DNA from 2 places in the Lysinibacillus sp. AR18-8 genome. Region 1 is predicted to be linked to the other one. Evidence: riboswitches for the same ligand, from Rfam matches in the RefSeq annotation. Region 1 holds a riboswitch; the other holds the start of a gene.

Region 1 (7,877 bases):
CCAGCCAAAGTCTTGATATTCATTTTTAAAGATATTGTAGGCATGAGGATCGATTGTTACAATTTTCTTCACGTCATTTTTCTCAAACTCATCAATATTTGCTGTAGCTAGCTCTTGGAATAAGAATTCATTCCCTAAACGACGAGGTGTATCCCCAGAGTTTTTCTCTTTATTACCTAAGATTGCAAACTTCACACCAGCCTCGTTTAATAGACGACAGAATGCTAAAGCGATTTTTTGAGAGCGGTTGTCGAAAGCTCCCATCGAACCAACCCAGAATAAATACTCCATTTCCTCGCCAGATTTTTTCAGCTCTTTTACAGTTGGAATTTGGATTGTTGGATCTAGATCACGCCAATTTTCTTTTTCCTTGCGGTTTAAGCCCCAAGGATTACCTTGTCGTTCGATATTCGTCATTGCACGTTGAGCATCAGGATTTACTTTCCCTTCAGTCATTGTTAGATAACGACGTAGATCAATAATTTTATCAACATGCTCATTCATTACAGGGCATTGATCCTCACAGTTACGACATGTCGTACAAGCCCAAATTTCCTCTTCTGTAATGACATCGCCAATTAAAGATGGGCTGTAGATATCCTCAATTACAGCACCTTCAGCACCAGCTGCAATTGCAAGCTGGTTACCCTTTGTATTGGCAAAGAATTGATAAGGCACCCATGGTTTTTGTTTTGTTACGACTGCGCCCGTAAATGTTAAATGGTCACGCAATTTTACGATTAAATCCATAGGAGACAGCATTTTTCCTGTTCCTGTTGCTGGACACATGTTTGTACAACGTCCGCATTCTACACAAGAATATAGATCAAGCATTTGCTTTTGTGTGAAGTCCTGTATGCGTCCTACCCCAATAGAAGGCATATCCTCTTCGCTTTCAGCATTTTCTCCAGCTTCTTCCAAGGCCTCAAAATCAATTGGTGTTAATGTACCCGTACGATCTAAACGATTCATGTAAACATTAAGTGGACTGACAATTAAGTGGAAATGTTTAGACTGCGGTACGTATACAAGGAATGTTAATAGAATTAAAAGGTGTGCCCACCACATTACATAAAACACACCAGCGGCAACTGATGTAGGTAGGAAGCCAAAAATAGCAGCAATACTTGAAGCAACTGGCTCCGTATAAGTTAATCCCTCACCATGCCAAATTAATCCCATACCATTAGCGATTAATGTAGATACCATTAACCCACCAATGAAAATTAATACAAGGCCGTTTTTCCATCCTCGTTTTAGACGCACTAGCTTTTCAACATAGCGGCGGTAAAATGCCCACACTACCGCGACTAAAATCATTAAAACCACCAGTTCTTGGAAGAATGTAAAGACACCATAGAAAATACCTAGTGGCAGATGTGACTCTGGTGCTAGTCCTTTCCAAATTAAATCAATGGCCCCTAACTGTACCATCAAAAATCCATAGAAAAACATAACATGTATTAAACCACTCTTTGGATCCTTTAATAGCTTATTTTGACCAAATACATTGACCATAATATAACGAAGTCGTTCTTTAACACTTTCATCAAACTCAACCTTTTTCCCCAATTGCACATACTTATAGCGTGTTTTCAACAGGTAGAAGAACAATCCTACTGCATAAAGCACAACCACGACTGTTAAGACAATGTTAGCAATTAATAATGGACTCATGGTTGGTCCCCCCTTTAGTTTGTCGTAATTTTCTCTCTTTGTGACGAATTTGCTAGTTCATACAGAAATGTACTTCACTTTATCATTATATTCCTATTCTAATAAATGAGTGAGCATTCAGTCAACATAAAACGGAAATATTTCTGATAATTTTATATTCTTACATTTTACAAGAAAAAAAGCCACCCTGAATTTTTTCAAAGTAGCAATTTTTTACTTTCCTTAACTATTTTACTTATTGGGATGTCGCATATTCAGTAGACTTTTGAACATCTGCTAAAATTGCATACAAACCTATACCGCCCCGTAGCTTAATATCTGGCAATTCATTTTTTGTACAAAAACATTTATTAAATCAAACTTTATTTTTTAAAAACATTCCCACTGCGGATATATTCAACATCTGCAACGTTTAAGCGAGCATTTACAACACGTGCAGCTGCAAATAAATAATCCGATAAGCGATTTAAATATTTTTGCACAACCTTTGGTACATCTTCGACTTCTTTCATAAGTGTCACCATTTCACGCTCTGCTCGACGTGCAACCGTGCGTGCAATGTGTAAAGTTGCCGCTGCTGGTGCACCTCCTGGTAAAATAAAACGTTGTAAAGGTGGCGCTTCGTCTGATAAAGCATCTATACGAGCTTCAAGTACTTCAATCGGTTGCTCTGTTAATTTATAATGACGTTCTTTCATTACATTAGCAAGGTCTCCACCAGCATCGAACAGCTCATGCTGAATTGTCTCTAGGTCTGTTAAAATATCCTTGAAAAGCGCTTGATCTAATTCACTTACAGCCTTCCCAATAAAGGAATTTAATTCATCAATTGCCCCATATGTTTCCACACGTAAACTATCTTTATCAACCCGTCCTCCAATAAGACTTGTTTTCCCCGTATCGCCTGTTTTCGTGTAAAGCTTCATTTCTCTCATCTCCTAAAACTGGTTTTTATAATTCCTAATCGCCTGAACTGTTGTTTCATAGACACCCTTTGCAATCATTTTACCAACTTCCGTAATTGGGCCACCATACAGCATTTCTTCCCCTTTTTGAGTTGCAGCAATTAACAGACTATCTGTAGCAGTACCTGTTGCAATTGTTCCACTCCGCTCATCACGAATATTTTCTGATTGCAACGCCTTTGTTTTTGCCTCAGTTGCTGTCATCAATGCCTGAAAAAATGCCTCTTCCGATAAACAACCATTAATGATAACCCATGTATTAATAGTACCAATATATGGTTCATCTTGTCTTTCATGTACTCGAGATACATCAACTGCATTGCCTACGCCAGCAGTTACAGCTACGATTATACTGCCAAAAGGTGCTGAAAATTCATTGATGGCCACTAGAGCTGTTGGTACTGCTGTTAGCATAACAACAGTATTTGTAGGTGAAAAATTTCCCCTTTTTAAAAATTCTTTAACTTCTCGTTTCACATCGCTGATGACATAATCACCAGGAACTGAGCGATTTAATAAGCAATTATGCCAGCCAATACCTGGGTTATGAACTGCAGAAGATACGGTCTTCAGAGGAAGCTCTGATTGAAGTTGGATATATTGTTCAGTTATCGTAAAGTGCTCTTTTTTGATGACAGCTCGCTGTTGATAGTCTGTAGCTGCGGGCATCATTGTAATTTGAGGTTTTGGTATTTCAGGGTGAGCATATGTAGTCACCCGTGCTTGATAAACTTCTTCAATTTGGGAGGCAATTAATACTTCATGTGGTGCACCAAGTGCTCTCATTTGTCCGCTTTCCATTAGCAATAATTCATCACAATAAAGAGAGGCTAAATTCATATCGTGTAGTACCATAACAACTGTTAAACCGCACTCCATGGCTTCCTTCCGCACCATATCTAAAATTTGACGTTGGTGGGCAATATCTAAATGATTAGTTGGTTCATCCAGTAATAGTATTTCTGCAGTTTGAGCTAAGGCTTGTGCTACAAATACTCTTTGTTGTTCACCACCAGATAAAAATTCCATTGGTGTATGCTCATACCGCTTTACACCTGTTTGTAGCATAGCATGTTGCACAGCCTGTTCATCCTGCTCGGACCAACTCGAGAAAAAGCCTGTTTGATGTGGGTAGCGCCCCAGTGAAACTGCCTCTCTCACACTGTTCGAGAAAGCATTTGCATGTAGCTGTGGTAATACAGCCATTTTTTTCGCCAAAGCACGAGCATTATAAGAAAGAATATTTTGTCCATCAATCGAAATGGTTCCAGCAGTAGCTGGTAAAATACCACTCATTACTTTTAATAATGTGGATTTCCCGCTACCATTCGGCCCTAGAATGCCAAGAATTTTTCCTTTTTCAACAGTAAAACTAATGTCCCTGACGATTGGTACATCTTCATAGCCACCTGATAGATGTTCAACAACAATCATGCCCGTACCCCCTTGCTTCTTCGCTGCTTATAAAAAATATAGGAGAAAACAGGTGCTCCAATAAATGCCGTAATAACACCAATTGGTAGCTCTCTTGGCACAATGATTGTTCGTGCTACTAAGTCGCAAATAATGAGTAATGTTGCACCATTGAAAAAAGATAATGGTAATAAGTGGCGATGATCAGAACCCCAAATCATCCTTGTCATATGCGGCACCACTAATCCTACAAAGCCAATTGTGCCAGAAACCGCTACAGCTGCTCCAGTTAGCATGGAGCCACCTGCTAATATCAAATATTTACTGCGCTTCACATTAACACCTAAATGTTTTGCTCGCTCTTCACCATACAACAAAACATTTAGTTCTCGTCTTTGTGTCCATAGCATAATTGAACCTACAATCACAAATGGAATGATCATTTGGACATATGGCCAACCACGCATCGAAACAGAACCAAGTAGCCAGCCTATTACCTGACGTAATTCTTCACCAGATAAGGCAATCATTAATGAAATAAGGGAACCTAAAAATGAACTAAAAATAACACCTGTTAATATCAACGTTTCCATTTTTAATGAGCGGTCTACGAGTCTAGCAAAGCTCATAACAACTACCATCGTGATGATAGCACCAATCATACTGAAAATTGGCAGCGCATACAAACCGACAACAGGTATAGAAATACTAAAAAAGATCGTTAAAACAGCACCAACAGAAGCCCCTGATGAAACCCCTAGTGTATATGGATCTGCTAATGGATTTTTTAATAAACCTTGGAAAGCTGCTCCAGCAATAGCTAGAGATGCGCCTACTAGTCCCGCTAATAACACGCGAGGCAAACGAATTTTCCAAAAGATATTGGCGGCTGTTTCATCAACCGCCTTATTCCACAATACTTCTAATGGAATATGAACCGAGCCTATCGCTACGCCACACCAGATGCTAATAAGAAGAAGCGTACATGTTAATGTATAGGCTAGTGCTATTTTTTTCACTTAAATACCTCAGGATAGATTGCTTTTGCTAATTCTTCTAGACCTTCAGCTAAACGTGGCCCTTGACGACTTGTCGTACTTTCATCTACCTGCACAATCGCATTATTTTTTACGGCATTAATCGTATCAAAGCCCGCACGTTTTGGTATTTTCGTTAAAATATCTGGTACATAATGATATGTCACCACGATGACATCTGGATTTTTTGCGATAATTTGTTCTGCATCAATTTTATACCAATTATCGCCATCTACAGCTACATTCTCTGCATTGATCATTTCAAGCATAGCGTTCATAAATGTACCATTGCCAGCTGTATAAATATCTGGCTCATCTGATGCTTCAACTAACACTTTTTTGGGTTCAACATCCTTGACTTTAGACAAAACTTCTTCTACTTTTGCCTTCATATTAGCGACAATTTTTTCTGCCTCTGGTAATTTCCCTGTAGCACGTCCAAGTTGCTCAATTGTTGTATATGTTTCATTAAAGTCTTGTGCATTTTTTACAACAAATACTTTCAAACCTGCTGATTCAAGCTGTGCAATAGCCTCTTCTGAAAGAGACATGCTAGATTCGTGTGAAAAAACGATATCTGGTTTTAAGGCAATAATTTTTTCAATATCGTATTCCATACCGCCAACCTTATCCTTCTCAGCTGCCTCTGGCGGATAATCGTCGTTGTCCGTAACACCAACTATTTCATCATTTAAACCTAGTCCAAAAAGGATTTCAGTATTACTTGGAATAAGTGAAACAATTTTCTCAGGAGGTGCTTCAAGTGTAATGTCCTTACCAAGGGCATCTGTTATCGTCATTGGGAATGTTGCTTCATCCACCTGTGCTGTTTCTTGCTGTGTTTGCTGCTCGTTAGATGGCTTGTTATCTTTTGCTTCCTGCCCACAAGCAGCTAGCAAGCCTACTGCTAAAAATGCTGATAATCCTATTTTCCAAAATTTCTTCATGTGAATCCTCCTTCGTTGATCCGTGCGACATTTCGCTTTATTCTACATCAAAATAAAACCCCTCATCTTTGATCGATGAGGGGGCAAAATCGCACCAAAAAAACTGATACAAAATCCACCACCCTATCCTCGTAGGTTGTCATGTCGTTATAAAGGCAGGTCTCCTGGCTAGTGCTACTTGCGATTTTTCAAGCCTTCCCGAAATCTTCAGTGGCATCATTTGAAAAAACTCACACTTACAGTGGCGGGACCGCATCGGAATTACACCGATTTCCCTTTTCACTTTACTTAAGTAAAGAACCTTTATAATATTCAGTTGATTTCATTATACATGAAAATGAAAAAAGTCGCCTCCATTCAAGACGACTCCCCGGCCATTATACAATTTCAGAAAAGTATTGGACTGTTTTCATTTGAGCACCCATTTCTCTTAATGACCATGTCTGTTCTAAATAAACGTCCGCTAGTTTTTCATATTTCCCACCAAATTTATGTGCCCACTCAACCGCTATGACACTTTCATAAAGGTGAGCCATTTTTTCCGCCATACCCTTAGATTCAAAAGTTTTCGTTGCCTCGTCTAAAGCGCTAAAAATTTGCAGTTTCACAGACATATTCGCCAATTGTTCTTTAACGATTTGTACTAGTGAGCTGTCAGCTAATTTGTCTAATCGTTCCTCCATCTCCTGTACAAACAGTTCATGAGCATGAAACTTATCTACTAAACGAATGAGTTCTAAGGCCAAAATATTAGCCGTACCCTCCCACACCGTTAACACTTGGGCGTCTCTTAATAAGCGGGGCGTTACAAAGTCTTCTATATAGCCATTACCTCCGTGTAATTCAATTGCCTCACTAGCATAATGAACAGCTTGCTCTGCTGTTTCCTTTTTCATAATGGCAATATATAAACGATTCATAATAAGATCTTGCTGAGTTCCCTGTCCACTTGTCACTTTATCGTATAATTGGATAAGATCAAAAACTGTCGCTACTTCCACGTGCAACTTAGCTGCAAATTTCCCTAAAGTATCCTGAATCATAGGGTACTGTGTTAAGGGCTTGCCAAATGCATGTCGATTGCTTACATAATGTTTTGCCTCTAAGAAGCCGCGACGCATAATACCAATTGAAGCGACTGCATTACAAATTCTAGAGAGATTTAGTGCTTCTAGCATATAATAAATCCCTTTATTTTGCTCCCCTACAACATAGGCAAGTGCACCATCAAATTCTACCTCACCAGAGGGAACTGCCCGAACGCCTAGCTTATCTTTCAGTCGGCGAATACGTAAATGATTTGTTGTTCCATCTTCTTTGCGCCAAGGAACTGCAAACAATGTTAAGCCTTTGGAACCTGCTGGCGCACCTTCTAGTCGTGCTAATACCATCGCTACACCACACATGCCCGCATTGGATGCAAAATATTTTTCACCATATAGACGATAAGCAGTGCCATCCTTTCTCGCCTCCACCACATTTGCACCTACGTCAGAGCCCCCTTGACGTTCTGTTAAAAAGGTCGCACCTTCATATAAATCTGTGTCACCTGTTGCACACACATGTGGTAAAAAACGCTGCTTTACCTCTTCATCTGCATAATGATCTAATAGATAGGCAGTTGCCATTGTCAATGTTACTGGACAATAAAAACCGGGCTCTGCATGTGATAGCAAATAACCTTGTGCAAAGCTATAAACATAATTCCCCTTGTGTCCTAGCTGCGGAATATGCTTGTGTACATAACCTACAATCCCAGTATTATATGTCTCTTCAATCGTTTTTTTATAGCCATCATTAACCCAAACCTCTGATATCTCTTCACCATAGGCATCATA
Region 2 (7,877 bases), on a different contig from region 1:
GACGTCCTGCAAGAATAGACTTGATACCCGCTTCAATAGCACCTGGTGTAATGATGACACTACGACCTAGCTCGAAATCAGCTGATGCATGGATAATGCGACGTACAACTTTCCATTCATCTTCTGAGAAGTCATGCTCGCCCATTTCCTCTGCAATAATAGAGAAACTGTAATCGTAAATTTTATCTGGGTCTACCGTTAATGGTTTAAAATCTGTTTTAAAATCCATGGAAAATGCCTCCTAAATTGTATGTTCAACAGCCTGTAATACTTCTTCAAATGTTGAATATTGTTGGCCGTACTGTATATTTGGTCGTGCAATAAGAATCGTTTCAATCTGGCATGCGAGAGCTGCCTCTAGCTTCTCATCAACTGAGCCCACTTTACCGCTTTCTTTGGTAATCATCAACGTCACTCCGTATTGACGAAATAGAGCTTCATTTAATTCCTTTGAAAACGGACCTTGAATAGCCACAATATCTCGCTGCGCCACGCCAAGTGCCTCACATTTTTCCATATTATCCAGTCGTGGAAGCATACGAGCGATTACTCTTGTGTTTTCTAAGCCCTGTAAAACCCTTGTAAATGTAGCGAGTGTTTTACTACCTGTCGTTAGCATAATGACACCGCGTTTTTCTGCAGCTAGCTGAGCTGCCTCCTCATAATCCTTTACAACAGTAATCAAAGGATGGGCATAATGTTCATGAGCTCTTTCATAGCGAATATAAGGAATCTTTGCCTGCTCTGCCGCTGCCATCGCATTTTTAGAGGCTTCCTCCGCAAATGGATGAGAAGCATCTACCACCAATTGATAGCCCTGCTCTGTCATGATGGTCGCCATTTCCTCAGCTGTCAGTCTACCGATTAAATGTGGCAGACCAACGTCAGCAAGACTAGAGGCTGCCGATTCAGTGACGACCGTAGCGGTTACCGCATAACCTGCACGTTGTAATGCAAGGGCTAGATCCCTTGCATCACTTGTCCCTGCTAACATGAAAATCATTTTACCGGCTCCTCTTCATGATGATGGTCATGGTCATGATGGTCATGCCCATGATCGTGATGGTCGTGATGATGATGATGCGCATGTCCATGATCGTGATCGTGATGGTGATGATGATGTGCATGTCCATGTACTGCCGCATAGGCGCGATAATCTTCTAGATCTTGCATACCTGTTGATGTACCGTTGATTGCCTGTTCAATACGCTCTAATAAAACATTTTGTAACCGTTCATGGTAGCCAAAATAGTTAGCAATTTGAATATCACAATCTGGATAAAGTTCATTAAACTTCTCACACATGCCATGCATGCGTTCCATCAAAATGCCTGTGAATAAAAAGTATGGTAACATGATGATTTTTTTTGCACCTAGTTTGACACAACGTTCAATTCCTTCTTCAACTCGTGGATCTGTGACACCCATAAAAGCACTTTCTACGTATTTTACAGGTAGTTTTTCCCATAAAAGTCGCGTGATTTTATAAAAATCACCATTAGCAGATGGATCACTGCCACCTCGTGCAATCAATAAAATCGCTGTGTCTTCCTGCTCTTGTTCTGAATTAAAGCCAATTTCAGCTAGGCGATCTTGTAAAATGGCAAAGATTTCATCATGGATACCAATTGTTTGACCATATGTGAAGGTAATCGTTGGATAATGCTCACGTGCATGCTCGATTTCCGCTGGAATATGCAGCTTTGAATGGCCTGCATGCAGTAAAATGATTGGAATTACATGTACCTCTGTAGCTCCCTTTTTCACACAGTTTGTAATACCTTCTTCGATGTTAGGTGAAGCAAATTCAAGGAAACAAGTTTCCACTAAAAATTGTTCATCAATACGCGGTGTCATTTGTTCGATAAATGTACGAACCTCATCATTTCCTGCTGCTAAACGGCTCCCATGGCCGACAAATAAAATAGCTTTCATCTCTCTACTCCTTACTAGTCGCCGCACGGAGCTGGCTCTACTTTTATTTTGGAAGACATATCTTGATACGTAAAATGCAGTATTTTTTTCACACGTTTAAAATATTTAAATAAGCGTTCATTTGGATGAGCATTTGCTTTATATTCTTCAATAATATCTGTAATGAGTGGAATCAGCTGCTCAGGCTCCAGCCCTTCTACAACAGGCTGTGCTGCGTGTGCTGTACGACCGACTGGTTTTGCTCCAATAAAGACATCAAATTTACTTTTGCGGTAGACGATACCAATATCATCAAATACAGCCCGATAACAGGCCATCCCACAGCCATTAAAGCCAATATTTAATGTCTTCGGTAAGGACATACCGCCTAGTTTTTCTTGTATTTCCTCTGCATATGGTATTGAATCAGCCTTTTCACCGTAGCAAAAATCACAAGCCTTCAGTGATAACACATCACCAATCGGGGCTAATAAAAACCCTACTTCCTGTAATTTCTCTGTGATCTGTTCAGGGGCAGTCGTTGGTATTTTCAAATGAATTTGATGATCTGGTGTGTATTCCATCGTCCCCTCATCCCCAACGACCTCCGCTAACGTCATCATTTGCTGGGGAGTAAAAAACTTATTGGCTACACCAGGACTTACTGCTAATTCAAAAATAGATTCTATTTTTTGCTGTACAAGCTTCGGTGTTACTTTGACTGCGCTTGTCCCTTTTACCATTGCAAGTGCCGCTGTAGCCATTTCAAGAGCTGTTTTTTTAGGCTTTGGCGTAGCGGCTATACTGGGTTTATTAAAGCGCCCTGCATTAGGGTCAGCCGTAAAGTCATTTCGCGCTGTTCCCGTCTCTTGGTTCATTGCCCAAGGTTCATTTTCTTCGCGTAAACGTTGATGTGGACGTAATGGCTGTTTCTCTTCACCCAGAGTATATTTACGTTGGTAACCGCGGGGCGTAATCATCTTATTGTCATAGAAAAATGTTGACGAATTCCCGATAATGACAGTTGTCAACATACCAATATCATGTTCTAGCATTTCTGCTAGTGTTGTCATGGTCACTTCTTGACGTTCTCGATAGGCACTTTTCACAAGCCCAACTGGTGTGTCTGGCGAACGATATTCTAAGAGTATTCGTTGAGCCTCGACAATTTGTCTTGTTCGACGTCCACTTTTAGGATTGTATAAAGCAATGACAAAGTCCGCCATTGCAGCTGCCTCGACACGCTTTGCAATTAAATTCCAAGGTGTTAGATGGTCACTCAAACTGATTGTACAAGCATCATGCATAATAGGTGCACCAAGTATGCTAGCGCATGAATTAATCGCAGAAATCCCAGGAACAATTTCAACTTCAATTCCTGTTGCTTCTGTCCAGCCTAGCTCAATTAACACCTCATAGACTAATCCTGCCATGCCATAGACGCCTGCATCACCACTCGAAATTACTGAGACGATGCTCCCTGCTTCGGCTTGACGAACGGCTTCCTGTGCACGCGACACTTCTTCTGTCATGCCTGTACTAACAATCGATTTTGCACTTACTAAATCTTGAATCAGCTCTACATAGGTTTTATAGCCTATAATCATATCACTTTGTTGTAAAGCCTCTACTGCACGTGTCGTAATATGCTTAAAATCTCCAGGTCCAAAGCCTACTACGAAAATTTTTCCTTTTTGCGCCATGTTGTTACCCCTCTTTCACCTTTTCGATCCCTTTAATAGCAGTTGTTTGAGCAGTACGCTGTAATGTACCTTCACGAAGTGTAAAGACATGTTCGTTGTATAAGGATTCATGATGTAAATCTTGTACTAGTGTTCTAGCATGCTCTGTTGATGGCACACGATACCAGTTTCCTTGAGGATAAGCGATTACCACACAAGCATCCTTGCAGCGTCCATTACAGCGCGTTCTTGTCGTATGTATTTCCTGATCGAGTGCTTGCCGCTGTATCTCATCTCGAATGGCTAAGGTAATTTCCTCCCCATCCTTTTTCATGCAGCTACTGCCATTGCAAATAAAGAGATGTGTTTTCATCCCCTCTAAATTCCAAGTTGTCATCTTCTGTCTCCCCTCATTTGCTTTTTGGAAAAAGAAAAACCTTTACTCTATAACGAAGAGTAAAGGTTTTGTAGAAGCCAAATAAAAACGAATAGAATGAAATACAGGTACCCGCTTTCGCTTCAACTTCTCCCTCCGAAAAGTTTGCATGCACAATCAAATAAGCAGGTTTCCTGACTTAAGCTTCATTTTACTGTCGCACCTTCCCAAGTTTGCACCAGTGGCTTTGCGATTTCATCAGCTATTACAGTAGCGGGGGCTGTATTGGATTTTCACCAATTTCCCTATTATCTCGAGCTATTCGAGCACTTATTGACGTTTTATATGAAATTTTTATTAGAATTTTAAATAGAAAACTGTCTTTATCATATCTTATTATTTTAAAATTTCAATATTTCTTTAAAAATTTATGACAAATTTATCAATTTTGAATGGAACTAGGTATGAAATTTATACAATCTATATAATTTGCGCACAAAATTTTATCAGAATATTCACCGTTGACCTTTAATTAAAAAAATTTCATAAAAGGTATAGCATATTTATGGAAATTCATGTTACACTTTGTCGTGAAATCTCACAATTTGAATTTTTTTCGGTGCAAAGTGCTTGTCATTTTGCTTAAAAGGGAAGCCGGTTTGAGTCCGGCGCGGTCCCGCCACTGTAATAGGGAGCTTTATAGAATATGTCACTGTCTAACGGATGGGAAGACCTATAAAGCATTGAACTAGAGCCAGGAGACCTGCCGAAAAATAAGTGATCGTTTCAACCTACGAGGATAGGTGTGCGGCTTAGCAGATGAGACTGTTATTTGCTTTTTTAGCTATGCACTTTTCCACCTAAGGAGAAGTGCTTTTTTTAATTACGCACGCAATATTCTAAAAATCTATTAATTAGTTAGGAGGAAAGCTTTTTGAAATTATCATGGTGGAAACTTAGTTATTTTTTACTGGCCTTTTTAATCGTGCCAAAACGTGCCTTTGCCATGCATATCATGGAAGGTTTTTTACCAATCGAATGGGCTATTTTTTGGTGGGTGATCTCTATCCCATTTATCATTCTAGGATTGCGTTCTATTCGAAAAACCATTGATGAAAATCCTGAAACAAAAATGCTTTTGGGGCTTTCAGGAGCCTTTGCCTTTGTGCTATCCGCCCTAAAAATCCCTTCAGTTACAGGTAGTTGCTCTCACCCAACTGGTGTAGGACTTGGGACAGTACTCTTTGGCCCTCTAGCAATGAGTGTAATTGGAACAATCGTTTTATTATTTCAATCTTTATTATTAGCTCATGGAGGAATTACAACTTTAGGGGCTAATGCCTTTTCTATGGCTATTGTTGGTCCTTTTATTGCTTACTTTGTCTTTAAAGGGGCTCAAAAAGTAGGGTTGTCATTTTCACTAGCCATATTCTTTGCAGCTATGCTTGGTGATTTAGGTACATACATTGTGACTTCTGTACAACTAGCACTAGCCTTTCCTTCAGAGGTTGGAGGCTTTATGGCATCCTTTACAAAGTTTGCAGGTATTTTTGCCTTAACTCAAATTCCTTTAGCAGTGAGTGAAGGAATTTTAACGGTCATTGTGATGAATTTCTTGAAAAAATACAATGTTAGCGAATTAAAAACGTTACGTGTTTTCTCAACAAAGGAGGCACATTAACAAATGAAGAAAAATTTATTGTTATTAGCAATTGTTGTGTTGTTAGCCATCATTCCCTTATTCATACAAAAAGGTGCTGAATTTGGTGGTGCTGATGGAGAAGCAGAAGCAGCTATTGGTGAAATTAATGCGGAATATGAACCATGGTTTGAAAGTCTATGGGAGCCACCAAGTGGTGAAATCGAAAGCTTATTATTCGTGCTACAGGCAGCTATAGGAGCTGGCTTTATTGGCTACTTCATCGGCTATATGCGTGGCAAACACAAAGAAGGTTAACCATTATGTTACTCATTGATAAGTATGCCTATCTGAATAAGCTAGCGTCCGTTCATCCGCTAGAAAAAATGATATTTTCACTTGGACTACTTCTCATAACGCTCATCATGAGAGATGAACGACTTTCACTCATTACATTTTTTGTAATGAGTGCTTTTATCATTTTAGGTGCAAAAATTCCGCTTGCATACTACGGCAAATTATTATTGCTACCTAGCTTTTTCTTATTAACAAGTCTCGTATCTATTTTACTTTCCTTTACATCATCAACGAATACACTCCCTGCCCATATTTGGTCGTTTACATTTAGGAATTGGGCTGTCTTTATTGGGAATGCAAGTGTGTTAGCAGCGCAACAGCTGTTCTTTATTGTCCTTGGTAGCATTAGTTGTTTATACTTTTTAATTCTAACCACTTCCGTACAAGGAATATGTTATGTGCTACGACAATGGCGACTCCCCTCTTTATTAGTGGAGCTCGTCGAACTAATCTATCGTTTTATTTTTATGTTTTTAGAAAGCATGCAAAATATACATCTCGCCCAGCAAGCACGTCTTGGCTATCATTCACCGATGCAATGGCTACGCTCTGTCTCCATGCTTATTGTGACATTATTTGTGGAAATGTTTCAGCGTAGCCGAGAGCTCAACAATGCCGTGCAATCACGTGGAGGCGAGGCCGTCTACTGGCAAGAGATGGGCTCTTATAGCAAGAAAAATTGGCTAGGCATGGCAGCTATTTTACTAGTCCTCATCATATATGGAGGGTATTTTACATGACAGCATTTTATTTTGAACTCAACCAATTATCTTATGCCTATGCGGATGGTACGAAGGCGTTGTCAGATATTACATTAGACATTCCAAAAGGTAAAAAAATCGCCATACTCGGACATAATGGCGCAGGAAAATCGACTTTATTTCAGCATCTTAACGGTATTTTAAAACCTACAGCTGGAACGATTGTATTCGAAGGCAACGATCTGGAATATAGTCGAAAAGCTTTAAAGGCCCTACGCCAAAAAGTCGGCATTGTTTTTCAGAATGCAGATCATCAGCTTTTTTCAGGGACCGTCAAGCAAGATATAGCATTTGGCCCATTGAATCTCGGCTGGTCTACTGAAAAAACGGAAGAAAAAATAGCATGGGCCGTTGCGCAAACCGAAGTGGAAGATTTGCTTGATAAACCCATTCATTTTTTAAGCGTAGGTCAGAAAAAACGTGTAGCAATGGCAGGTGTTTTAGCGATGGAGCCCTCTGTCCTTTTGTTAGATGAACCAACAGCAGGTCTTGATAATTATTATGCTACACAAGTATTACAATACTTAGCCAAATTAGATGATGGTGAGAGAACCATTTTACTAGCAACCCATGACATACCTCTCGCCTATGAATGGGCAGATCTAATCATTGTTATGGAGGCTGGAAAAATTATTTATAACGGTGATCCAATCACCTTGTTTTATGAAGACGAATTGTTACATCGCGCGCATCTTGAACGTCCATGGATTTTTGAAATGGTCATAGCTTTGCAAAAAAAGAAGCTATTGCAGGAAAATATCAACATCCCTCGTTCCAAGCAGGAGCTACAACAATTAATAGAACAGATCTAAAGCTTTTAATAATGCTAGGTTTTTTCGTTATACCTACCAAAAATTAAAATAGCAAAGAAAAATTTTCCTCCATTACGAAACTTTTCTAATCTTTGTCCGTATTAATATAGTCGAGATTTAATTTATAACACCAAGGAGAGATAACAATTGAAAAGTTGGTATAAAAAATCAGTCGCTGTTGTAGCATCTGCTGCACTCATGGTTCCTGCTGCTTCTGCCTTTGCTGAGGCACCTCAGCATAAAGCGAAAAACATGCTGGCAAACAGTGCGAAACAAACAGAGAAGAATGAAGAAAAATGGATGAGTAAGGATACAATTGTTATCAAGCATTCAGGT

What was found. Region 1 has a riboswitch for cobalamin ahead of BFM98_RS07150 (ABC transporter substrate-binding protein). Riboswitches for the same ligand answer to the same signal wherever they lie in the genome.
Region 2: another riboswitch for cobalamin. It lies ahead of BFM98_RS00470 (energy-coupling factor ABC transporter permease); the one in region 1 lies ahead of BFM98_RS07150 (ABC transporter substrate-binding protein).

Annotation. Positions count from the first base shown of each region.
Region 1 is NZ_MDGU01000008.1:107,157-115,033, forward strand. Features, by position in the region: gene BFM98_RS07130 (heterodisulfide reductase-related iron-sulfur binding cluster) at 1-1,677, opposite strand, end outside; gene BFM98_RS07135 (cob(I)yrinic acid a,c-diamide adenosyltransferase) at 2,040-2,603, opposite strand; gene BFM98_RS07140 (adenosylcobinamide amidohydrolase) at 2,616-4,076, opposite strand; gene BFM98_RS07145 (FecCD family ABC transporter permease) at 4,073-5,074, opposite strand; gene BFM98_RS07150 (ABC transporter substrate-binding protein) at 5,071-6,039, opposite strand; cobalamin riboswitch at 6,177-6,359, opposite strand; gene BFM98_RS07155 (acyl-CoA dehydrogenase family protein) at 6,417-7,877, opposite strand, start outside.
Region 2 is NZ_MDGU01000001.1:96,476-104,352, reverse strand. Features, by position in the region: gene BFM98_RS00495 (precorrin-8X methylmutase) at 1-229, opposite strand, end outside; gene cobK (precorrin-6A reductase) at 242-1,003, opposite strand; gene BFM98_RS00485 (sirohydrochlorin chelatase) at 1,000-1,935, opposite strand; gene cobJ (precorrin-3B C(17)-methyltransferase) at 1,950-3,617, opposite strand; gene BFM98_RS00475 ((2Fe-2S) ferredoxin domain-containing protein) at 3,622-3,993, opposite strand; cobalamin riboswitch at 4,140-4,321, opposite strand; cobalamin riboswitch at 4,573-4,757, shown strand; gene BFM98_RS00470 (energy-coupling factor ABC transporter permease) at 4,907-5,653, shown strand; gene BFM98_RS00465 (energy-coupling factor ABC transporter substrate-binding protein) at 5,657-5,929, shown strand; gene cbiQ (cobalt ECF transporter T component CbiQ) at 5,935-6,708, shown strand; gene BFM98_RS00455 (energy-coupling factor ABC transporter ATP-binding protein) at 6,705-7,541, shown strand; gene BFM98_RS00450 (S8 family serine peptidase) at 7,689-7,877, shown strand, end outside.